Linked DNA regions of Chloroflexus aurantiacus J-10-fl. The protein of the gene in region 1 interacts with the protein of each later gene in a pairwise test. Links are inferred from orthologs where the notes say so. Each region holds a gene or a part of one and is shown on either strand. Other genes may lie near its edges. The genes, in order: CAUR_RS10995 and mobA.

The links.
Region 2: the proteins of CAUR_RS10995 (region 1) and mobA interact in binary tests that used the Escherichia coli proteins (3 or more experiments, as listed by UniProt). The link is inferred for Chloroflexus aurantiacus J-10-fl from one-to-one orthologs.

What each region holds. Positions count from the first base shown.
Region 1 is NC_010175.1:2,873,818-2,882,474, reverse strand. The notes cover bases 5,823-8,657. They hold CAUR_RS10995 (molybdopterin molybdotransferase MoeA), read left to right. Parts: upstream 5,823-6,542; coding sequence 6,543-7,772; downstream 7,773-8,657. Other genes in these bases: aroB (3-dehydroquinate synthase), read left to right, coding at 7,914-8,657; CAUR_RS11000 (xanthine dehydrogenase family protein molybdopterin-binding subunit), read left to right, coding at 5,823-6,539. Outside these bases: CAUR_RS11020 (PQQ-dependent sugar dehydrogenase), read right to left, coding at 1-293; CAUR_RS11015 (VanZ family protein), read right to left, coding at 290-1,789; CAUR_RS11010 (ABC transporter ATP-binding protein), read right to left, coding at 1,773-3,041; CAUR_RS11005 (ABC transporter permease), read right to left, coding at 3,045-3,932; more of CAUR_RS11000, read left to right, coding at 4,209-5,822. UniProt on the Escherichia coli protein: Catalyzes the insertion of molybdate into adenylated molybdopterin with the concomitant release of AMP.
Region 2 is NC_010175.1:3,326,451-3,343,142, forward strand. The notes cover bases 7,762-10,724. They hold mobA (molybdenum cofactor guanylyltransferase), read left to right. Parts: upstream 7,762-8,915; coding sequence 8,916-9,533; downstream 9,534-10,724. Other genes in these bases: rho (transcription termination factor Rho), read left to right, coding at 7,762-8,883; CAUR_RS13130 (WD40 repeat domain-containing protein), read left to right, coding at 10,041-10,724. In the rest of the region: CAUR_RS13075 (ABC transporter ATP-binding protein), read left to right, coding at 1-143; CAUR_RS13080 (cyclase family protein), read left to right, coding at 140-781; CAUR_RS13085 (translin family protein), read left to right, coding at 1,289-1,921; CAUR_RS13090 (histidine kinase dimerization/phosphoacceptor domain -containing protein), read right to left, coding at 1,998-3,140; CAUR_RS13095 (circadian clock KaiB family protein), read right to left, coding at 3,151-3,456; CAUR_RS13100 (response regulator), read right to left, coding at 3,624-4,898; CAUR_RS13105 (prolipoprotein diacylglyceryl transferase), read right to left, coding at 4,950-5,684; CAUR_RS13110 (TlpA family protein disulfide reductase), read right to left, coding at 5,742-6,287; CAUR_RS13115 (DNA-directed RNA polymerase subunit alpha), read left to right, coding at 6,602-7,609; more of rho, read left to right, coding at 7,636-7,761; more of CAUR_RS13130, read left to right, coding at 10,725-11,357; CAUR_RS13135 (class I SAM-dependent methyltransferase), read left to right, coding at 11,381-12,196; CAUR_RS13140 (acyl-CoA thioesterase), read left to right, coding at 12,556-13,098; CAUR_RS13145 (response regulator transcription factor), read left to right, coding at 13,632-14,309; methylmalonyl Co-A mutase-associated GTPase MeaB, read right to left, coding at 14,353-15,489; scpA (methylmalonyl-CoA mutase), read right to left, coding at 15,509-16,692. UniProt on the Escherichia coli protein: Transfers a GMP moiety from GTP to Mo-molybdopterin (Mo-MPT) cofactor (Moco or molybdenum cofactor) to form Mo-molybdopterin guanine dinucleotide (Mo-MGD) cofactor.

The DNA.
Region 1 (8,657 bases):
CGAAACACGCTTTCGGCAAAAGTCAGAATAGTGCGATCATTAGTGACGACTTTAATCGTACCTCGCAACTCGGTTACAAAATAGAGCGGATCTTTCGGATCAGGGCCTGGTTGAGGAACAAAGGCAATCGCACTGGGAAAATGATAGCCGGTCGTATCTTCGACGATGGTAAAACCTTCAGCTACGGCCCAATCACTTCGCCAATCGAATGATGGTGATTGCGCCAGCATAATATCGTTCGTCGTAACGATGATCAGAATGAGCAAAAGCAAGCAGTATAGTAGCTTTTTCATAGATTATCATCCGCTGAATATGACCTGGTTAACCAATACGCCAGGGTGCATCCAACAAGCACCGTCGCACTGCTGGCCACCAGCATCCCCCCACTCAACGACTGGGCAATAACCAGCCAGGGCGCACTACTGATGAGCAGTGGCCCTACTACCGCGATGGTGATCGGTGGCCAGCGCCCACCGCGCCAGGGCAAGCCAGCCAGTGCCAGCGGAAGACAGATCGCTCCGGCCAGCGCAATCGTCCAGCCCCCGATCTGATGCGTTTGAACCGGGAGCCAGCGATTGATCAGCGCTTCGCCCGGGCCAAAGGTGTACCATTGCGGGTGTGCCTGACCATCAACAAAGAGCCGGGCAACGGCACCGTCATAACTCAACGCTAACAGCCGTGGTTGCCCGTCAGGGAAGACATCGGCAAAGCGCAACGGTGGCCGGTCATCGGCTACACGGGTCAGCGGCAGCCGCATCCGTACCAACAGGTCGGCACCTGCCTGAATCAAACTGATGTTGTGTCCATCAATGCCACGGCCAAAATTGACAATCAGGCCCTCTGTGGTGCGATCTGGTTCGCGGGCAGCCACCTGAGCGACCAGCGTAAATGCTCGTGTCCGGGCAATCTCCGCTGCCACGCCACGCAATGGCTCACTGCTCATCAGCCAGCGCTGATACCCCACACCTACCCCGGATTCGGTGAGGGTGGGCCGACCCTGAGCCACCAGCGGACGCGCAAATGGCCCATTCCCAGCCGGGGGCAGCTCGCTGAAATCGTAGGCGAATAACGGTTGCCTCGCGATTGCATCGCCCGGGGTCTGTACCGCTTGCGCATCATCTGCGGTAAAGGCCCGATTGTAGAGGGCGGTAAAGCCCACATAACCTGGCCAAAAGCGCCGCCCGTCATCGGCAGCGCCGATTTGAAGCGTGTAGCGATCCGACCACGTCGTTGGCAGTGTTGCTCGTTGCCAGCGCGTGACCATCCACGTGCTGCCGGCCAGCCAGATCGCCAATCCAACAAACACGACCCACGCCGGCGTCATCCGTACACCCTGATGTATCCAGAAGCCGAGTCGCTCGACCAGGGGAAGCATTGGCTGCGCCAGCCACCACGCTCCCAAAGCTGCGCCCGACGTGTTCGCAACCACATCCAGTAGCGCAGCGGTGCGACCGGGAATGGTCAGTTGGGCAACCTCAATCCCGAGCGCGACAGACGCACTCAACAGGATGACACCAGCGCGCTGCCCAGGTAGAGGCACGCTACAACCGGCCAGAAACCAGCGTAACGCCATGCCTAACGGAATAAACAGAACAATATTTTGCGCCATATCAAACGCATGGCTCAGGCCGGTCATCAGCTCGAAGATTGGATTGGCCGGCCATGGTCTGGTGAAAGCAAAGGGGTACAAAGTCACCATCCCGACGAGCAGGATGGTTGGTAAGAGCAACGCGACACCATAGCGACGCAAAGCATAGTGGTGACCCATAGGTTCAGGCTGACGGCTCATAGATCGTCGTCCACGGTAAGAGTGGTCGCACCACCCCGGAAAGATTGCCGGCCCAATCACCACGTGCTGAGTCACCTTCCAGACTATCAATCACCTGAAAAGCAACCGCATCACGTTCGGCGAATTGACCAATCGGCGGATCGAGAGTGGTCAGCGCTGCTTCGACGTACAGTGACCCCTCAGCCAGAAAATTGCCGGGAATGGTCACCCTGGAGACATAGCGACCCGGCAGTCGTGGCCGCCGCCGCCATTCGGGGTCAAGATCGAGGGTGGTAAACACGGCGATATTATCTTCGTTGTAGAGACGAAAGTGCGGCATCAATACATAGCCACCGGTTGTTACCACAAACTCCATCTCAAGCGTTACCGGTGTCCGAATATCAATCGTGTCCGAGACATCGCCATCAACATCGCGAACACGCACTGCCCGCAGGTGGGCAATTTCCTTGCCCGGCGCACTCGCCCGATCCGGCCAGACCCGTTCCGCAATCGAATGTGTGCCCTTCCCCAGATAGACACCAACCACCTGCTGTGCCGGTCCATCGGCCACCACCTGCCCCTGATTGAGCAGAATGGCCCGCTGACACATGCGCAGGATGGATTGCATGCTGTGCGAGACAAACAGGACGGTACGCCCCTGCTGACCTACATCTTGCATCTTGTTGAGACACTTTTTCTGAAAGCGCGCATCGCCGACGGCCAGTACCTCATCGACAATCAGAATTTCCGGCTCGAGATGCGCGGCAACTGCGAAGGCCAGCCGCACATACATGCCCGATGAATAAAACTTCACCGGCGTATCGATAAACTTCTCTACCTCGGCAAACTGGACAATTGCGTCAAAATTGCGATCAATTTCGCGTTTGCGCATGCCCAAAATGGCACCGTTGAGATAAATATTCTCGCGCCCGGTCAATTCGGGATGAAAACCGGTGCCAACTTCGAGCAAAGAAGCCACCCGACCGTACAATTCGGCTCTGCCCCGGGTTGGTTCGGTAATGCGCGAGAGCACTTTCAGCAGGGTGCTCTTCCCGGCACCATTACGCCCGATGATCCCAACCACTTCCCCTTGCTGAACATCAAACGAAACACCGTTGAGTGCCCACAGCTCGGTCGTCGTCGCTTTCTGCGTGCGACCACGCAGACGCTCGGCAATGGCATCGCGTAGCGTGACGTATCCCATATCACGCTGCCTGATCGCACCGATCCGATACTGTTTTGCTAAATCACGGGCCCGAATTGCGTAGTGCATAGGCTAGATAATATCGGCAAACTTACGTTCCACCGCCTGAAAGTAGAACAAACCGGAACTGAATATTGTTACTGCCATCATGACCGAGATCAGCATCAAGAGACCGGGAGGTTGCGTTCCCAGCAATGCCCAGCGAAAACCTTCGACAACGCTCACCATTGGGTTGAGCGCGTAGAGAAATTGCCAGTACCCTTCCACCAGATTGCTCGGATACACGACCGGCGTGGCAAACAGCCAGAGTTGGATGAGAAACGGAGTAGCGTGCCGCACATCACGGTAGCGGGCGTTGATCGCCGAGAGCCAGAATCCCACGCCCATGGCAGTAAACATTGCCAGCAACAGAAAGAGCGGCAAGAGGAACATTGCCGGGGTTGGCGGCCACCGGTACCACACCATCAATGCCAGCAGGATGAGAAATGACAAACCAAAATCAACCACACCGGCCAGAACACTGGCGGTAGGAATTGCCAGCCGGGGGAAGTAGACTTTGCGTACGATACTGGCACTGCCTACCAGACTATTGGCCGCCTGCCCAACCGTGTTGGCAAAGAACTGCCATGGTAGCAGGCCGGCCAGATTGAAGAGCGGGTAAGGAATACCGTTCGTATTGACACCGGCCAACCGCCCAAAGATGATCGTGAAGACGACGAGCTGTAACGTTGGTTGAATGATGGCCCAACTGGCGCCCAGCAGTGTCTGCTTGTAACGTACCTTAACATCACGCCAGACCAGAAAAAAGAGTAGTTCGCGGTAAGCCCAAAGGTCACGCCAGTTGAAATGCCACCATCCCTTGCGCGGCTCGATAATCGTTGGTGCCTGCACATCTTCTGCTGATGAATGTGCTGTAGAGGGGTTGACTGCCGACGTGCTGGAGGGTTCAAGAATTGCCATAGTGCTCACATCATCCGTAACATTCATCTGCGCAATATTGCCAGAGCAGGAGCGAAGAGGTATTGTGGCAGCGCGTTCTTCGTTTACATTTGGTTAGAAATTCTCCCCCCTATGTAGCATAGTCGGTTTACGGCCATCATGCAATTACAATTTCTTCAATCATACGCTTCCAATCGAGCCTCTTCAATTCGCCGGATAAGGCCGCAAATTCTGGTATCATGCCTGTAGTATCTAAGAAGGTTTCGTTGTTAACAAAAAAGAAAGGCAGGTCGAACGATGGCCTATGCAGCCCTGATCGGTGCTGAAGTCAAGCGCCGTGAAGACCCGCGTCTCGTGCAGGGGCAGGGCACATATGTGAGCGATTTGCGCTTGCCGGGTATGCTTTATGTAGCAATTGCCCGTAGTCCGTATGCCCACGCCCGCATTGTCAGCATTGATAAGGCAACGGCTCTTACCTTGCCGGGAGTCGTTGCGGTCTATACCGGTACCGATCTCCTCGATCTCTGTCAGCCACTGCCGTTAGCCAGTTCTGGCGAAGGTGGCAGTGGCCCCCAGCGCTATACCGGTCGCACTCGCTATGTGCTGGCCGTTGAGCGAGTTCGTCACGTTGGCGAAGCAGTTGCCGCTGTGGTTGCGCATTCTCCGGAAGCAGCACTTGATGCGGCACTGGCTCTGGCGATTGAATGGGAACCTCTCCCGGCAGTGGTTGATCCGCTAGCCGCCATCGATCCGGCAGCACCGGTGATCTTTGAAGACCTGCCCGATAACATTGACCATCGCCGCCGCCGCCAGAAGGGTGATGTCGAGGCTGCATTCGCCTCTGCCCATCGGGTTGTTCGCCAACGAATGGTCAATCAGCGTCTGCTCGGTTTTCCGATGGAAGGCCGTGCTGTCGTGGCCGCCCCCGATCCAACGAACGACGGGGTAACCCTCTGGACGAGTACGCAGACCCCACATCAGGTACGTGGCGATGTCGCCAGGGTTATCGGGCTTGATGAGAATCGGGTGCGTGTTATCGCCCCCGATGTCGGTGGTGGCTTTGGGGTCAAGATCGGCATCTATCCCGAAGAGGCATTGCTGGCCGCGTTAGCCCGCCAGCTTCACGCACCCCTACGCTGGGTTGAACATCGACTTGAGCACGTTCAGGCCACTACCCACGGTCGCGGTCAGGTGTGCGACATTGAAGCTGCCGTCACGGCTGAGGGGGAAATCACCGCATTGCGGATGCGCATCGTCGCCGATCTCGGTGCCTACCCGCTTGCTCCCGGTTTGCCCGACCTGACCACCGCCATGGCTGTCGGGGTCTACAAGATTCCCGCCGTTGATCTGGAAGCGGTATGCGTGTATACCAACACCACACCGGTTGCCGCCTACCGCGGCGCAGGCCGCCCGGAAGCCGCTTACTACATCGAGCGTCTGATGGATCTGGTCGCTGCCGAGCTGAATCTGGACCCGGCAGAGGTGCGCCGGCGCAATTTTATCCCCCCGGATGCATTTCCGTACAAAACCCCGACCGGCCTGACCTACGACAGCGGTGAGTATGATCGGGCGCTGACCAAGGCGCTCAGCCTGGCCAATTACGAGCAATTACGCGCCGAGCAGGCCGCCCGCCGGGCTGCCGGTGATCGGATGTTGCTCGGTATCGGAATCGCCTGTTATGTCGAAATGTGTGGCTTCGGCCCTTATGAGAGTGCCCAGATCAAGGTAGAGCCGAGTGGTACCGTTACCGTCACCACCGGTATTTCACCGCACGGTCAGGGGACAGCCACGACCTTTGCCCAGATTGTCGCCGATCAGATCGGCGCCGATTTCAACCGCATTGTCGTCAAACACAGCGACACTGCCCTGACGCCGATGGGTATCGGCACGATGGGATCACGCTCGCTCGCCGTGGGTGGCGCTGCGCTGGTACGTGCTGCAACCAAAGTGCGCGAGAAGGCTCGCCAGATTGCGGCTGCAATGCTCGAAGCGAATGTGGCCGACATCGAGTTCCACGAAGGCCGGTATGTTGTCCGGGGTGTCCCCGACCGTGGGCTGACGCTGACCGAGATTGCCCGCCGCGCCTACAGTAATAAACTGCCACCGGAGATTGATCCGGGTCTGGAAGCGGTTGACTATTTCCGCCCCGCTGACCTGATCTACCCCTTCGGCGCGCACGTCGCTGTCGTTGAAGTTGATAGCGAGACCGGCCATGTCCGTATCCGGGACTACTATTCGGTTGATGATTGTGGGCCGCGGATCAGCCCGCTCATTGTCACCGGCCAGGTACACGGCGGTCTGGCCCAGGGTATCGCCCAAGCCCTCCTTGAAGAGGTGGTGTACGATGCCAATGGTCAGTTGCTGAGCGGGACGCTAATGGATTACGCTGTACCACGGGCCGATCTCTTCCCGCCCTTCACCGTTGACAAGACGGAAACACCGACCCCCCTTAATCCTCTCGGTGTGAAAGGGATCGGCGAAGCAGCTACCATCGGCTCGACACCGGCCATCACCAATGCGGTGATTGATGCGCTTCAACCGTTTGGTGTACGGCACATAGATATTCCGTTGCGGCCCGAAAAGGTCTGGCGGGCAATCAACAATGGACACCTCGAAAAAGGAGAGTGATCGATGGCTGAGATGCTCCGCGAATCGCCGTATCCAATGGTCAGCATCGCCGAAGCCACAGCGACGATCATGGCGCAGGCTCGTCCGCTGGCGAGTGAGGAGATTGAAGCGTTTTCCGCGCTCGGTCGAGTATTGGCCGGTGACATCACGTCACCGGAAGATATTCCTGACGTGCCCAAGTCGGCGATGGACGGCTATGCCCTCCGCGCCGCCGATGGTCTTACCCCTCGGCGCGTGGTGGGTGAATTGACCGCAGGCGGTGCCGCAGCAGTTATGCTTGCGCCCGGTGAAGCCACTCGCATTATGACCGGTGCCCCACTACCACCCGGTGCCGATGCAATGATCCCGGTCGAACTGACCACAGAACGCGATGGAATGCTCTACATCCAGCGCGAGCTACAACCCGGCGATTACGTCCACGTTGTCGGCCAGGACGTCAGACGCGGTCAGACCGTCTTGACCGCCGGTACTACCATTGGCGCCGCCGAGATTGGTATCTTAGCGACCCTCGGCATCACCCGGATTCCCGTGTATCGCCAGCCCCGGGTCGCCATTCTGGCAACCGGTGATGAAGTGGTCGAGCCGGGCAGTCCCCGTCCTGCCGGTGCCGTGCGCGATAGCAACCGGTATGCGTTGATGGCCGCAGTCCGCGAGGCCGGCGGCATCCCGATCTCACTCGGTATCGCCCGCGATGATCGGGATGTACAACGTCAGGCGATCCTGCACGGTCTGGATCAGGCCGATGTCCTGATCACCAGTGGCGGGGTCAGTATGGGGACGCGCGATCTGATCAAACCGTTACTGGCCGAACTCGGCACCGTCCATTTTGGTCGGATTGCCTTCAAGCCGGGGAAACCAACCACCTTCGCCACCATCGGCGGCAAGCTGGTCTTCGGCTTACCGGGCTATCCGGTCTCTTCACTGGTATCGTTCGAGGTCTTCGTTCGCCCGGCGCTGCGGGCATTGCAAGGTGATGCCTCACCGTTCCGCCCCCAGATCGAGGTCACCCTGGCCGAACCGGTCCGCCCATCACCTGATCGCCCTGAGTATCAGCGCATTATCGTGCGCTATCAGGAAGGACGCTTCACCGCAGTCACAACCGGTAGCCAGAGCAGCTCGCGCCTGCTCTCGCTACGTGGTGCCAATGGTCTGTTGCTCGTACCGGCTGGCGACACGGTATATCCTGCCGGTAGCACCTTGCCCGCACTCCTGACCGGTCCGCTCATTGTGTAGAGGATACAACTCGTGGAATGGTTTCTGCTCCAAACCGTCGAACCGTGGCCCGGTCCACTGACATATCTTGGTATCGCCCTTTTACTGATTGCGGCGCTGATGACGATCATCAATCGGCGTCGCAAACCCTGACAGCGAACAATGATCACAACCACGCTCACAGTTACGACCAGCACAACTTCCTACCCGGTCATCGTCGGGGCAGGTATCCTGTCCAACCTCGCCGACTACCTGGCTGAATGCGCCCTGCGCGGGACAGCCTGGATTGTTGCCGATGAACACCTGACCGCCATTGCCGATCAGACCGCAGCCCACCTGACAGCAGCCGGGTATCGCGTTCACACGACCACTGTGCCATCAGGTGAACAGAGCAAATCGTTCGGCGAACTGAACCGACTGTACGACTGGATGATCGAACACGGAATCGAACGCCGTGATGTCGTCCTGGCCCTCGGTGGTGGCGTGGTCGGTGACCTGGCAGGGTTTGCGGCAGCGACCATCTTGCGCGGTGTGGCCCTCGTCCAGATACCGAGCACGCTCCTGGCGATGGTTGATGCTGCGGTAGGTGGTAAAACCGGCATCAACCACCCGCTGGGCAAAAACCTGATCGGAGCCTTTCATCAACCACGGCTGGTGTTGGCCGACACCAACCTGCTGGCGACACTACCGGCTCGCGAGCTACGCGCCGGCTGGGCCGAAGTGATCAAACACGGTGTCATTCGCGATGCCGAATTGTTTGACGCCCTGGAAACACTCGCCGCAACCCAACGCTGGCACGCCGACAATCCGGCTACCTGGGATGCGACCGATCCGGCCCTCACCGGTGAACTGACCAACATCATCGCCCGCGCTGTTGCGGTCAAAGTCGACGTTGTATCACGTGAT
Region 2 (16,692 bases), 460 kb from region 1 along the record:
ATCCCTATACTGCGTATATCGGCATGGACATAAGTGCCGGCCAGGATGTCCAGATCGGCTTTCGGCCTGAAAGTGTTGTGATCATTCCGGATCATAGTCCGCAATCAGTGCCGGTGTATTCACAGGTATCGCATCACCTATGAGCGCATTATCGACAGTCTATGATCTTACCCGCCCAATCAGTTCGGGCATGCCGGTCTACCCGGGCGATCCGCCGGTGAAAATTACACCAATGCTTAGCCCGCCCTGGCAGGTCAGCTCACTTGCGTTGGGTAGCCATAGCGGGACACACCTCGATGCGCCGCGCCACCGGTTTGCGCACGGCCCTGGCATCGATGACTTCCCACCTGAACGCTTCATTGGTCAGGGTGAGGTGATCGATGTGCGTGGCTATCCGGCGAATACGCCGATTGAGCCGACGGTGTTGGACGGGTATCAGATCTGGCCGGGTATGATGGTATTCTTCCGTACAGGTTGGGATGATTTTTGGGGCAGCGATCACTATTTCCGCCATCCCTACCTCAGTGCTGCGCTGGCTAACACCCTGGTGCAGCAGCAGGTTGGATTGGTCGGAATCGATGCGTTGAGTGTTGACTCAACGGTTGATGGCAGCGATGCGGCGCATGTACGCTTGTTGGGGGCAGAGTGTTTGATCGTCGAAAATCTCTGTAATCTCGCCGTGCTGACCTGTGGCGCACGTTATACCTTTGCCTGTTTGCCCTTAAAACTGGCCGGGGCCGATGGTGCGCCGGCCCGCGTTCTGGCCTGGGCAGATGTTTAAGGACGGACAAGCACATACAGGCTCACGTATCTTCTGCCGCAGCAGGATGCCCCGGAGGGAGCTGCTAATCTCGAAGTTCTCTCATTCATTACTGACAGACTCCATGATCGTGACGAGTACACACAGTATCACCGTGGCCAGCAGGGTGAACGGCGTGAGACGTGCCTGGCACGAAGGCTGGTACGACAGCTACGCTGCCGCACTCCAAGTGAGCGATACGCGCATAACGAGCGGGCAAGGTAATCAATTCAGTGGGTGATGGCACTGGAGATGGTCGTCAGCCCTCTTCGCTTCCGTCCCGTCAGACTGGAAGCAATATGTGATTGGCAAGCGTTTATGAGCCTGTGTGACAGCCTGTTAGCGCGACGGCACAGCTTTATGAGATGAATTCTGCTGCGAGTAGGCGATAGCATTTTCTCGTGAAGAAATCACCACCTGATTGATGATCGTCGCGGCGGTAGCTTTTTGCTATAATACCTTCTACACATAAGAGGCAAGAGGTTGGCTATGAGTATAGAGCAGATAGTTGCTGGCTGTGTGGTGCAGCTTGAAAGCATTCATGCCGCACGTGAACGGGCAATTGCCGCCACGCGAATACTGGTACGGCAGAGTGCTAACAGCATTCGGGCTGCGCATCGTGGCGATTTTGCCACTGCCCGCCACTTGCTGGAGATGGCCGGTGAAGTTGTGGCTGAGCTGTACGACGCTACTGCCGGCGCGCCAGAGGTTCGTTATGCAGGGTATACCCAGGATGCCCTGAAAGAATTTGCCGAAGCGCATCTGGTCGTGGCATTCCTTGCCGGCGATGCGCCACCGACCGGCGAGATGATAGGTGTGGAACCGGCAGCCTATCTCAACGGTTTGGCTGAAGCTGCCAGTGAGCTGCGACGGGCAATTCTTGACGACTTGCGACGGGGAGATGTGTCGCGCGTTGAACAGTTGCTGACCGTCATGGACGATATCTACAGTGCGTTGATCACGGTGGATTACCCGGAAGCAATTACCGGGGGATTGCGTCGTTCAACTGATGCCTTACGTGCGGTGCTTGAACGGACTCGTGGTGATGTGACGGCTGCCCTGCGCCAGGAACAGTTGACCGCTGCTATGCAGGCGCTTGAAGCACGTTTGAATGTTGATTGAACGGGTAATTATTGTCTCGTTCCACCGCTGTCATTCAGGCAACGCGATAGGATAGATGGTACCGTTACTCCTTCCCCTACTCCAGGCGATTCGCCGGTACTCGAATCGTAACCGTTGTTCCCTGATCGGACACAATATCCAGCGTTGCCCCGAGTTGCCGGCATAGCCCATGCACCAGTTGCATACCCAGGCTACCACTGCTGGCGGCCTGGGCCGGCATACCGGTACCGTTATCGGCAACCTCGACCTGAAGTGCGTCTGCGTCTCTGACCACTCTCAGTTTGATAATGCCGCCCTGCATACCCTCTGGGAAGGCATGCTTGACACAATTTGAAACCAGCTCGGTGACGATCAGACCAAGTGAAATAGCCTGGTCGATATTGATGCTGATACTTTGTCCAATCTCACTCACCAGACGTAATGAACTGCCGCGCATACTGAGCGAGCGCCAGACACTGGTCGCGATATTTTGCAGATATTCCCCAATATCGATATGCGCCAGACTTTCGGAGCGATACAGTTGCTCGTGGACGAGAGCCAATGCCCGAATGCGATTTTGACTGTCGTGGACGGCGGCGCTGACTCGCTCATCGCTAATATTTTCGGCTTGCAGGCGCAAGAGGCTGGAGACGATCTGCAAATTATTTTTGACCCGATGGTGCACTTCGCGCAACAGCAAATCTTTCTCGGCCAGGGCAGCCCGCAGTTGGGCAGCGACTGCTTGTGGCCCGGAGAGATCGGTGACAACGGCACACATATCGGCTTCAGTCTCGTTTTGCAGTGCACGTAGTGAGATTTGGGCTGGACGCTGAACGCCATTCACCGCCTGTAACGTAATTGGCCCTTTGCTCGAACCGGTAGCACCGGTTGCCAGCAACTCGGCGCACAGCAAGCGATCTGTTGGCGTCACCAGGTCGAGGAGCGACCGCCCGGTAAGCTGATCCTGCGCTAAACCGACCATCTCGGCAAACTTACTGTTGCAGTACAAAATCGTGCCATCGCTGAGCAAGGTTAGGGCGCCTTCGTTCATTGTCTCAACCAGGACACGGTATGGATGTTCAGCGCCACGCAGCGTATATACCAACGGCCCACGTGGCCCATCAATGACCAATGCATCGGCTTCGCCCATCTGCAATGCACGAACCAGTTCCTCAAGCTCGGCTAAGCGAGCCTGGAGTCGGGCAATGTCAGGCTGACTCATCTGTGGCTCGTTTTCCATACGACAGTTCCTATTCGTCATTGGGAAACAAGTTCAATGCTGCTGCCACTCGCGGCCAATCGGATGAACGTAGTTCGCCAATAAATGCCGTTGGCGGTCCCGGCTCGACGATCAGCAGGGTCGGTGTGGCGATAATGTGATCCTCGCGTGCGCGATCTGGTTGCTGGTATACATCTATGATCTCAAGCCGGTAATGACCGGCGAGGTGGCGCTCACAAAATCGCCGTACTGTCGTGATAGCACGGGTCGAGCGACTGGTTGCACCGGCAACGTACAACCGCAGCAGTGGTACAACTGACTGATTCGTGCTATCCATCAATACAACTCCCTGCTGCACGCTGAGGTGCCGATTCGAAATGCGGTTGGTACGAAATGATCACCTCTCATATATGGCGACAAGCGTGGTACAGGTAGGGCAATGCCTGCATGTACCCCATTCCGGGTCGAACAGTATGACACATCCTTCACCAAAACAGTGCGTCATCATGGTGTGTCGGATGTGAAACGTTGGGCAAAGGCACTTAGCCCCAGACTGGCCAGATCGCTCAGGGCGACGGCTACCTGATAACCATTACCATTGTCCGGCTGTTGATGGTACAGACTCAGGAGACCAACGACAGTATGTTGCTGTTGAATTGGCAAACACATACGCTCACCGAGTAACCCTTGCGGGATAAAATGGCACATATGGTCGTCGTGGGTGCGACTGAGTACCCAGCGGCGCTCGCCCCAGCAGGTACATCGGCGTACAGGACGGTGTACCAGAGGTTCGCCCCAGTGGCCGACGGGGTGAACGAGGTCTGTTTCGGGATTGTAGATAAGGAGCGTACCGCGATAGTCAGGCAGAAGGGTCGCACCTGCATTCACAATTGCAGTGTAGAGTTCCGGTAACGATGCTACTTCGCGCAAGGTGCGGGCAAGTATGCCGAGTGTATTGATCGACTGTCGTTGCTGTTCAAGTTGCAGTTGAACCTGATGCAACTGCCGTTTCGCCTCTTGTAACTGATTGATCGCCCGTTGTCGTTCGCTGACATTACGAAAGACTATCACGACCCCTTCATTGGTACCATCATCGGCAGTAATTTGGGTGATGGTATGTTCCACTAACAACTGCTCGCCGTTCCGGGTAAGCAGGGTAACCGGTGCCGGCAGGCCATTCACTGTCTGATTTGATGTTGTGCTATCGGTTGGTAAACCGGTATGGGTAACGACCAGGGTATAGATGCGAGCCAGTGGCCAGCCGATTGCTTCATCCGGGGTAATGCCGAGCATGCGGGCAGCGACCGGATTGACAAAGGTAATGCGACTTTGCGGATCGGTAACAATCACACCATCGCCGATACTGGTCAATGTGGTACGTAGATGGCGTTCACTCGATCTGAGGCGTCGTTCCAACCGATGTTTATAGGCGGCAACGGCGATGGCCACTTCAAGCTCACGCTCGTCAAACGGCTTCAGCAGGTAAGCCCATGGCTCGGCCAGTAACGCTTCGCGTACTGTCTGATCATCGGCGTGGGCGGTCAGAAAGACGACCGGAATCCCCCACCGACTGTGAATATGACGGGCGGCCTCAATCCCATCAACAGCACCACTTAAGCGAATATCCATTAATACCAGGTCGGGTGTATGCTTGCTCACAGATTGGAGAGCTTCTTCACCGCTGGTAACAACATCAATCACTGAGTGGCCAATTCGTCGCAAGGTGTGACTAAGGTCTTGGGCAATAATCAGTTCATCTTCGACGATCAGGACTCGCATGTATTTTCTCACAATAGACTGAGAAGACAATATTACTTTTAGTATACCGCGTTATTGCATATTATGTTGCAACGTTAATTTGGGCCAGATTCGTACAATTATGATGAAAACAATCAACGCAACAACTTGTGAAAAGCGAATATTACCCGGCAAAAGTAAACCGGTGGCTCGAAACCCGTCGCCGATTAACGTACCGGCTGCCAGTACCCCGCAGATGGTGAGAAACAACACGCCGGGAGTCTGAATGCGACGGTAGGATTGTCGCCAGACGATCAGGGCAAGCAGGGCGACGCATGCAGCGTAGAGCTGAGTTGGATGACGTGGTTCACCCCAGAGGTGAATTGCCCAGGGGAGATTGGTCGGCAAGCCATAACCGTCACCACTCGCGAACTGAGCCAGTGCGTAGGTGAGGGCTGCCAGCGCTATACCCGGTGCCAACGCATCAAGCGTGACCCACAGCGGCCAGCGCTGCCGCCAGATCTGCCAGCCGCCGACGAGTATGGTGGTCAGTACACCTGCCGGCAAGGAAAATGCCTGGAGATCGCGAGCTACCAGGGCCAGGGGATCGCGGAGATAGTAGGGCCACGACATGAGTGCATATCCCAGCCGGGCACCGACAATGCCGGCAAGTAGGGCGAGGGCAACGATTATCTCCATACGGTCACCGGACAGTCTGTAGACACCGGCAGCGCGACCCACCACCTGTACAATCAGCCAGCCGCCCAACAGAAAGATCAGTCCAGGGGTATAAAGAGCAAATGGGCCAATGTTAATTGCTGGAAGCATATACAGTTATTACCAGTGATGTTAATCTGACAGGAAGACGATGTTGGTAAACCACCGTTATTCTGTTTCAGCTAACAGCGGCTCGATCACATTGCGCAGGTTCGCTTCGCTTAACGGTCCACCAAACAGTACCCGACGCACCACCCCTTTGCGATCTATGATAAAGGTGGTAGGCAACATCCGCACCCCGTAGCGATTACCGACAGAACCATCGTAATCGAGCACGATTGGGAAACTAAGCCCAAAATCGCGCTGCATATTCGACACATCCGCCGGATTGTCCTGGACAGTACTGTTGACTGCCAGCACCGTTAACCCACGTCTCCGCTCGGCCTGGTATAATTGTTCAAGCATAGGCATTTCAGCCCGACACGGGCCACACCAACTGGCCCAGAAATTAACAATTACCACCTGCCCCTGCAATTCACTCAGGGACAGCGTCTGACCGTCAAGCTGCGGGAGAACAATAGCCGGTGCTACGAAACCCGGTTGCGGCACCGGCACAGTAGGGTTCATATCCGGCGGGCGACTGATCACAATCCAGGCTACACCGACGATAATGAGTATGGTGCTGAGCCAGTTGTGGCTCTGTGCATTCATCATAACAATTCCTTTTGTCTCCCACGCTTTTTGTGACTTATGGTATTATATAAGGAGTCTGTGACCGACACAGCGTGTAACTCTCACCAGTATAGTAAGGTCACGCGCAACACGTGGTAGTTCTAAGCTGCCACCAACTGCGCTACAGCGCCGCCGAAAAGGCGCTCTGTAAGCACAGCTTCCGCTCTCGCTACTGTGGTTGAGTTGATGGAGTCGAAACGCCGTGGGCCGGCGAAACGCACCATGCGTTGGATGTGCGGATTGAGCACAAACGCCACGGGTGCGATCAGAGTTTCGGAGTGTTTTGGAACAGGAATATGGAAACACTTGAATTGTCGTTTATTACCCCTCGCATTACTCTTGTCGCTGCGGCTGAGAATTACGGTCGGTTTGCAATTGCTCCCTTACAGCGTGGTCATGGCTCATCACTAGGGAATGCGCTTCGTCGGGTGTTGCTCTCGTCTATTCCCGGTGCTGCTGTAACCCGGATCAAGGTGTCAGGAGTCATTCATGAATTCAGCAGCATTCCCGGTGTGGTTGAAGATGGCACGCAACTCGTCCTCAATATCAAAGGGATTCGTCTCCGTTCCTACAGTGACCGTGCGGTAGCACTACAGTTGATCAAACAGGGTCCTGGGCCGGTGTTCGCGCGCGACATTGATGCCCCCAGCACGGTAGAAATTGTGAATCCTCAGCACTACATCTGCACCATCGACGACGAGCATACAACGTTTGAAATGCAACTGACCGTGGAGCGTGGGCGGGGAGTGCAATTGGCCGATACGGTGAGTGGCATGCCAATTGGCGAAATCGCGGTGGATGCCCTCTTCAGCCCAATTCCCCGTGTCAACTTTCTGGTTGAAGAGATGGGGGATGATCCGCTGACCGGCTATGATCGGCTGATCCTCGAAATCTGGACGGATGGCACCATCAAACCGGGTGATGCATTGAGCCACGCGGCGCAGATTCTGGCCCAATATTTTGGGCGGATCGTGAATCTGAACCAACCGGAAGAGCCAGAACCATCGGCACATCTACCACCGCCTATCCCCGAAGAGATTGCCAGTCGGACAATTGACGAACTTGGTTTGAGCACACGTACCTACAATAGCCTGCGACGGGCAGAGATTCACACGATTGGCCAGTTGTTGCGGCTTGATGACCGCGGATTGATGAGTATCCGAAACCTGGGTGCGAAGGGTATTGAAGAGATTCATCAGCGTCTGGAGGCGCTTGGCTATCGTTCTGGCTCATCGAGCCGCTTACCGGCAGCTCCATCCGGTGAAACAGCGCATCCCGGCGAATCATCTCACAAAGAGGAGTAAAAAACTACACAATGGAAGAAAAACGTATGACAACAGGAACCAGTGAAACTACAGAGCGAACTCGTCGCCGTCGCCGTCGGGTGAATGGAGATGGCGGAGCACCTGCTGATGGTGAGGCTTTGTCCGCACCGGTTGTAACGACCACAGTTGTTGAAGAACCGGTCACAACGCAGGGTGCTGGTTTACTGGAAATTGTGCCTGATGGCCATGGCTTCCTGCGCAATGCGCGCCTCAGCCCCAGCAACGATGACGTCTATGTTGCTCAGTCGCAGATTCGTCGCTTCAATCTGCGTACCGGTGATATGATTGAAGGTCGGGTGCGCCCACCCAAAGAGGTTGAGCGTTATCCATCACTGCTCTATGTCGAACGGATCAACGGTCTGCCGGCTGAAATGGCGCAGAAGCGCCCCCTCTTCGAGCAGTTAACCCCCATTCATCCGAATGTGCAGATTGTCCTCTCGACCGAGCCAAATATTCTGCCAACCCGCATTGTTGACGTGATCGCTCCGATTGGGCGTGGGCAGCGCGGGTTGATTGTCGCTCCCCCCAAAGCCGGCAAGACGATGCTGCTGAAGGCGATTGCCAATGGTGTGACGACCAACGCGCCCGATATTCAGCTCATTGTGTTGTTGATCGGCGAGCGCCCGGAGGAAGTTACCGACATGCGACGGTCGGTGAAGGGTGAGGTGGTGGCGGCTACCTTCGATGAGCCGGTCGAGCAGCATATCAAGGTCGCGGAACTGGTATTGGAAAAGGCCAAGCGTCAGGTTGAGCACGGGCGCCATGTGGTGATCCTGATGGATTCGCTGACTCGTCTTACCCGTGCCTATAACATCGCCATGCCACCGAGTGGGCGCACCCTCTCCGGTGGTGTTGATCCGGCAGCCCTCTACCCGCCCAAACGCTTTTTCGGCTCGGCGCGGAATATCGAGGATGGCGGTTCACTGACCATCATTGCCACCTGTTTGGTAGATACCGGTTCGCGCATGGACGATGTTATCTACGAAGAGTTCAAGGGCACCGGGAACATGGAACTGCACCTCGACCGCAAACTGGCCGAGAAGCGCATCTTCCCCGCCGTGGATATCCAGCGTTCGGGAACCCGCCGCGAAGACCTCTTGCTCGATCCGGTGACCCTGCGCCAGAGCTGGATGTTGCGCCGGATGGTTAGCATGGTCGGCGAAAACGAGGGTGCAGAGCTGATGCTGACCCGTATGGCCAAGACGAAGAGCAATGCCGAGTTTCTCGCCTCACTCGGTAAGGTTGGCTCGTAAATACCAACTGCTCCTATCAATAATGTCTTGTTATGTCCAGGCATCCGTTAAGCGGTATTGTGATTGCTGGTGGACGTAGTCGGCGTTTTGGTGCCGATAAACGGCGTTTGCGGCTATGGGGCGATCACGGGCCGCATCTGTTGGGGCATGCCATCGCGTTGCTGCAACCACTGTGTGTTGATATTATCGTGGTCATGAACGATGGTGTGGCCTGGCCCGATCTGCCGGCACGCATTGTCGCCGATGAACAGCCGGGAAGCGGTGCTCTGGGTGGTGTCATCAGTGGTCTGCAAGCAATGCACACCGCTGCTGCATTGGTGATTGCGGCGGATATGCCATTGATCGTGCCTGAATTACTCGCGGCGCTGGCAGACTGGTCTTTTACCGGTGATGTGCTGGCGCCGACTGCTCCCTCTTCGCCCGATCTGCCTCAACCACTCCTCGCAGTGTATCGCCAAAGCGCATTGGCGCCACTGCGGCAGGTGTTTGCTACCGGTGAACGCCGGCTTCAGGTTGCGCTCACGTCACTGCGTTGGGTTGATCCCGGCCCTGAGCTGTGGCAACGGTATGATCCGGCAGCACGTTCGCTGGTGAATATTAATACGCCAGATGATCTCGCACAAATCCAGCACTGGTTAAAAAAATCTTAAACCGGCACTGAATAACGATCTCATCCAGGCCGTTCTGCACGAACAGGGCTGTGTGTGGTGCAGAGGCATCCCTTCCTCATCATCTTCACTCGTCACTGCCGGCACATGGTGCGCACCAGCCTGGTGCATGCCCGGTAGCTGCCAGGCTGGTGCTCTGAAGCGCGATGGCCCGTATACATCGTGCCTTGGCGGGAGACAGGGCGATACGTTCGGTGTCTGACACTCTGTGCTACCTGATTATAACCTGTGCATAGTACTATATAATGTAGTACAACAGCGGGTTGGCGCGATAGTGTTTGGCCGTTTGGCAGGTGGTGAGGTCATCTGGAGCGATCATCACTACCCTCTGTAGCTGATATAGATGTCGGTGGGTCGCCGCTGCGATTGTCACCCATTTGAAAGAAATGTTATCTTGTCAAACCGCCATACACAGGATTAGTTTATCTACAGGCTCTATCCTGTGATCACCACGTGGTTGTTGTTCGCGCGTAACAATTGGGTTTAACAATGCAGCAGCGTTCTTCCTCTCATAGTTCGTTTGAGCCACCTGCCGACCCCGTACCGTCGGCACTAGATAGCCTGTGGCAAACATTGTTTGTAGCGTATGATGGAGCCTGCGCCATTAGTGGCTGTCAGGTCGGCGCTGTATTGCGACCGGTGTTGATCGACCCGCAGGGGCCGGCTGAACCCCACAATGCTCTGTTGTTACGTGCCGATTTGCAGCTCCTTTTCCAGTCTGGTCTACTTACAATTGATGCAATGACGCTCGAAGTGTTGATTGCACCGGAACTGCGTGATAGTGAGTACGGTGCGCTGGCCGGGCGACGCTTGCGTCAGCCATCGCGTCTCGCGTTACGGCCGAGCCGACAGACTCTGGCCGCCCATCATCGCTTTTTCCGACTCGAGCAGCCTCCTCTGTCCTCGTTAGCGGTTCAGCGTCCCCTGCTGCGCCAGATGATCGCAGTGCAAAGCTGGGTGAATAGCCTGACATTCAGTCCAGACCGGCAGATGCTGGCCATTGGTTCATGGGATGGTGCTATCCGGTTGTGGCGTCTGCCCGATTATCAGATGATTCGCGTCATTAGCGGTAATATTGGCGAAATTAATGCTATTGACTTCAGCCCTGATAGTCAGCTCATTGCAGCAGCCGGTCGTCAACACGGCGTGCGGGTCTGGCGGATCGAAGATGGTGAACTACTGTTTCATCTCGGTGATGAACAGCGTCATGGTGCGTTCTTCAGCGTAGCATTCCAGCCCAATGGCCGGTTCATTGCTACCGCTGGTTGGGACCCGGTGGTGTATCTCTGGGACGCGCAAAACGGCCAGCCGGTTGCTGAATTACCCGGCCACGAAGGGTTGATCAATAGTGTCACCTTTAGCCCGGATAGCTCACTTCTCTTTTCTGCCGGCTATGACCGGGTGATTCGGGTCTGGGATGTGGACAGTCGGACATTGGTGCAGACATTGCGTGGTCATAGCGATGCAATCTTTAGCATGACGGTGAGTCCCGACGGTCGTTTGCTGGCCAGTGCTGGCAGCGATGGTGCTATTTTTGTCTGGCGAGTGGCCGATGGGCAACCGCTACAAATTCTGGCTACCCCTTCAGGGGCGTGTTTCGACGTGGCATTTAGTCCTGATGGCCGTTACCTTGCCAGTGCGCATTATGGTCGGATTGTACGTGTCTGGCACGTCAGTGATGGTGGGTTACGCTGGGAGTTGTCTGGACATAACGAGAGCGTTACCTGTGTCGCGTTTACTCCAGATGGCGACATGCTGGCCAGTGGTAGCTACGACGCAACCGTGCGTATCTGGTCATTTCAATAACTATGCTTGCTCAGCAGGATGCAGTGCGCTCCTTCTATCGGCAGACCGACTGGATGTTCCGTGTTTTGGGCTGGATTCGCGGATCGCAGGCGATGCATGCGGGGTTGTGGCAGCAGGTACGCAGTCACCGCTCTGCGCTCCGTTCTATCGATGAGACCCTGCTGGCCGTTGCCGGTCTGTCGCCTGGTGAGTGTCTGCTCGATGCCGGTTGTGGGGCCGGTGCCAGCGCCAATCGGATCGCTGCTATTCACCAGGGAACGGTGATCGGTTTGACGATTGTGCCTGAACAGGCCAAACGGGCCAGACGAGGCGGGAAAGCTACCTTTCTCTGTGCTGATTACGCAGTAGCGCCACTCCGTAGTCACTGTTGTGATGTGGTGTGGATGCTGGAGAGCATCTGTCACGCGCCCGATAAACCGGCGTTGCTGGCCGAGATTGTTCGTCTGCTGCGTCCCGGTGGTCGGTTGGTTATTGCCGACCGGTTTGCGGCCCGGCGTGATCTGTCACCTGCTGAGCGGAATCGATTACGGGCCTGGCTGCGACCCTGGGCTATGCCTGATCTCCTCACTGCCGATGAGCTGGTGGAACTGGCAGTGAAATCAGGTTTGCTTCTTCTCCGCCACGATGATCTGACCTTGAGCACCAGTCCTTCGCTCCAGTTTCTCGGTGATTTTGCCCGCCTGACACTACCGGCAGCACTGCTTCTCCGCGCCCTTCGCTTGCAAAGTGCAGAACAAATTGCTGCGATGCGTGGTTGTATTGCCCAGAAGAAGACCCTCAATGCCGGTCTCTGGCGCTACCATATGTTACTTTTTGTGAAACCCGGTGATGATCGATAGCGATCAAGGAGCAGGTAACCCAGGTTGCTACCTTTATCACCACAGAGGCACGGAGGGCATAGAGGATAGGCATAACCCGAAGTGCTACCGTAAGGCGTGAAGGTGCGTGTCGATGGGAACTGGCTGCTACCCGCATGGTTTATACAGTTCAGTTACGCGGCACGGTATTGTGCGCAGCGTCGTGCTGTTCATCATGGCAGTCAGCCTCACGTGGCCTACTCACAGCGTAAGTGGCAGCCTGGGTTAGGTAAGTAAGGAACGAGAAGTGATCTATATTAATGCCGTTGCCGGGAAGTATCTCAGGTACGTATACTTGAAAAACAGGAAAAAACTTTGGTACCTGGAATACGGAGCGATGTATGCAGCCCTCTCATGAGCAGCCACAGCCGGAACAGTTCCGTACCCTACAGATGACGGTGTTGATGACTCCTGATATGGCTAATTTTGCCGGTAACGTGCATGGCGGCCATATTCTGAAGCTGCTCGATCAGGTAGCGTATGCCTGCGCCTCACGGTATTCTGGTCGCTACGTGGTTACGGTGTCGGTCGACCAGGTGATCTTTCGCGCCCGGATTCACGTTGGCGAGCTGGTGACGTTTCTGGCGTCGATCAACTACACCGGCAATACCTCGATGGAGGTTGGGATTCGCGTCGTCGCCGAAAATATTACCGCCCGTACTCAACGTCACGTTATGACCTGCTATTTTACGATGGTGGCGGTTGATGAGAATTTCCGCCCCTGCCCCGTCCCACCTGTGCGTATCGAAACCGCCGAGCAACGGCGGCGCTGGATGGCCGCTCGCCTGCGCAGAGAGTTGCGCCGCGAGATCGAACAGCGCAGCCTGGAGATTCGTCAACATCCAGAAGATTTTCTCAATGAGCTGGATAGTGAGCCGCATTAGCAGCCATCCCTGGCGCAATCACGCGCTGGACTGGCTACCTGCCACGCCCGGTTATGCACAGTTTGTGTCGTTTAGCATAGGTGGTGTTCGCTACCCCACTCGTCTCGCATCGGTTGGCCTGTCTCACGGGTGCGATGTGCGTTCACGATAGACCTGATCTGACAGTGATGGGTGAGATCGTATCCGAAATATATGATGCATGGCAAGCGATCCAGGGCGCACCCTTTCGCCACCGCTCGGATGGCAATGTGAACGGAAACATACACCGTCTGGAGGGGCGGGTTCTGAACCCGCCCCTACCCGTCCACGGGAAATCCGCTGCGACACGCCCCCACCCCAACCCGCCCACGCCGGGGTAGGTGTACCTTCTCAGGGCGAGCCGGAGGCTCGCGTTCCCCGGAGCGTATCAGCACTTGCGTATCGTGGTGTCGTGCTCAAGGTTGCGATGTTGTATTTCACGACGACTATACCAGATATGATATGAGCCAGTATGCAAAATTGACGGTTGCGCTTCCTGTTCGTATACTAAAGGCATGACACGTATCTTGGTGATTGAAGACGAAACTGAAATAGCCTCGTTTCTACGCCGTGGTCTGAGCCTGGAAGGCTATCAGGTTGATGTGGCCTTCGATGGGACACGCGGGCTTGAGCTGGCATCGACGGGCACGTATGATCTGATTGTCCTTGACCTCATGTTGCCGGGGATCGATGGTCTCGAAGTCGCTCGTCGTCTCCGTGCCGACTCGAACGTACCGATCATTATGCTCACGGCGCGTGATGCCGTGCGTGATCGGGTGGCCGGTCTGGAAGCCGGCGCCGATGATTATCTGGTGAAGCCGTTTGCCTTTGAAGAGCTGCTCGCCCGCATTCGGGCACAGTTGCGGCGTCGGCAGTCCGGGCAGGCGCAGGATGTGCTGCGTTTCGCCAATTTAACTCTCGATACGCGCTCGCGTGAGTTGCGGGTAGGAGACCGGCGTGTCGAGCTGACGGCGAAAGAGTACGATCTGCTCGAACTCTTTATGCGTCATCCCAATCAGGTGCTGACTCGCGATATTATTTACGACCGGGTCTGGAATTACGACTTCGGCGGCGAGAGTAATATTCTGGAAGTGTACGTGCGCTATTTGCGGCAGAAGCTTGAGGCGAATGGTGAGCCGCGCCTGATCCATACTGTTCGCAGTGTGGGGTACATTCTCCGCGAAGATACCTGATCGTTTAGGAGACGCGAAGGGCCATTCGCCCTTCGCGTCTCTGTTACGGTGTTGGTTGGGGTTGGGTTTCGCCAAGTGCCGCGAAGAGCTGCTGAACGGCACTGACGACCGGCACTGTTCCTTCGACTACTGCCTGTTCGAGGGCCGGTAGTCGGTCACGTACCGCGGGATGCGCAAAGAAGAGGGTGCGCAACTGTTCGTCGATCAGGGTGTAGAGCCAGTCGCGAGCCTGTTCCCGACGGCGTGCCGCAAAGACACCACTCGCCGTCATCTCAGCGCGAAAACGCTCGATCTCCTGCCAGATTTCGGCAATGCCACTGCCGGTAAGCGCCGAGCAGGTGCGTACCGGCGGTTTCCAGCCCGGTGTGGCCGGGGTCAGGTAACGCAATGCATGCCGGTACTCGGCCTGGGCTGCCATTGCGCGTGCCCGGTTATCGCCATCGGCCTTGGTGATCACCAGCGCATCGGCCAGCTCGATCACCCCCTTCTTGATCCCTTGCAGTTCATCGCCGGCACCGGCCAGCATCAGCAATAGAAAGAAATCAACCATCCCACGTACAGCGGTTTCACTCTGACCAACTCCAACCGTCTCGACCAGCACGATATCGAAACCGGCTGCCTCGCAGAGCAGCAACGTTTCCCGACTCTTGCGGGCCACGCCACCCAGGCTACCACCGCTGGGGGAAGGTCGGATGTAGGCGTTGGGATGGCGGGCCAGCCGCTCCATACGGGTTTTATCACCGAGGATACTGCCACGTGAGATGCTGCTGGAAGGGTCGATAGCCAGTACCGCCACCCGATGCCCACGCTCGCAGAGCATGGTGCCGAGGGCTTCGATGAAGGTGCTTTTGCCGACGCCGGGCACGCCGGTGATACCAACGCGCAGCGAACCACCGGTGTACGGTAGCAGCGCAGCCAATACTGCCTGCGCCTGGGCCATATGCGCCGGAGCGTTACTTTCGATGAGGGTGATCGCACGGGCCAGAATAGCCCGGTCGCCATTGCGAACACCGGCTACGTACTCCTCGACCGTCAACTGGCGACGGGCTACTCCGGCAGGTGCCGATGGTACCGTCGGAGCGCTACCGGGCAGGCCGTCGTGACGGCTGGCAATCCCGGCCAGTACCGATAGCGCAAATGGTAGTTCGCCAGAAGATGAAGGCTGCTGCTTATCGGTCATGATCCCTCTCACCCTCGTTTCACGATGCCGGTGCAGCGACGCTATCACCGTGGAGACGCCGTTGCAACTCGCGCAACAGCTTCTCGGCAGCGACCGGAATGATGGTTCCGGGGCCGAAGATCAGGGCTGCACCGTGGGCGCGGAGAAAGTCGTAGTCTTGTGGTGGGATGATACCACCGATCACGACCATGATGTCTTCGCGGCCCAGTTTGCGCAACTCCTCGACCAGTTGGGGCAAGAGAGTCTTGTGACCGCCGGCCAGTGAGCTGATCCCCACCACGTGTACGTCATTTTCTACCGCCTGACGCGCCACTTCTTCCGGTGTCTGGAAGAGTGAACCAATATCCACATCGAAGCCGAGATCGGCAAATGCGGTAGCGACCACCTTGGCCCCCCGGTCGTGACCGTCCTGGCCGATTTTGGCGACCAGTATGCGCGGTCGGCGCCCTTCCAGAGCGGCGAAGGCGTCGGCCATTGCCCGCACGTGGTGAATCTGTTCTACATCGCTGTATTCGCTGCTGTAGACACCAGAAATGGAGCGAATTTCAGCCTTGAACCGCCCAAACACCTTTTCCATTGCCAGCGAAATCTCGCCAAGTGTGGCGCGAGCGCGGGCCGCTTCGATGGCCGCAGCGAGCAGGTTGCCTTCACCAGAGGCCGCCACGCGGGTCAATTCGTTGAGCGTGGCTTGAACACGGACTTCGTCACGTTCGGTACGCAGGCGTTGCAGGCGTTCGATCTGCTTCTGGCGCACAGCGGTGTTATCGACTTCCAGAATCTCGATGGGTTCTTCGTAATCGAGACGATATTTGTTCACCCCGACAATCGTCTCTCGCCCAGAGTCGATGTGGGCTTGCCGACGGGCCGCTGCTTCTTCGATCCGTAATTTGGGCAAGCCGGCCTCTATCGCTTTGGCCATCCCACCGAGGGCCTCGACTTCCTGGATATGCGTCCAGGCCCGGCGGGCCAATGCGTCGGTGAGCCATTCGAGGTAGTACGAACCGCCCCACGGATCGACGATCTTGCAGATGCCGGTCTCCTCTTGCAGGTACAACTGGGTGTTGCGGGCGATGCGGGCCGAAAAATCGGTCGGCAAGGCAATCGCTTCGTCGAGTGAATTGGTGTGCAGCGATTGGGTGTGACCGAGCGCCGCCGCCATCGCCTCAATGCAGGTGCGTGCCACATTGTTGAAGGGGTCTTGCT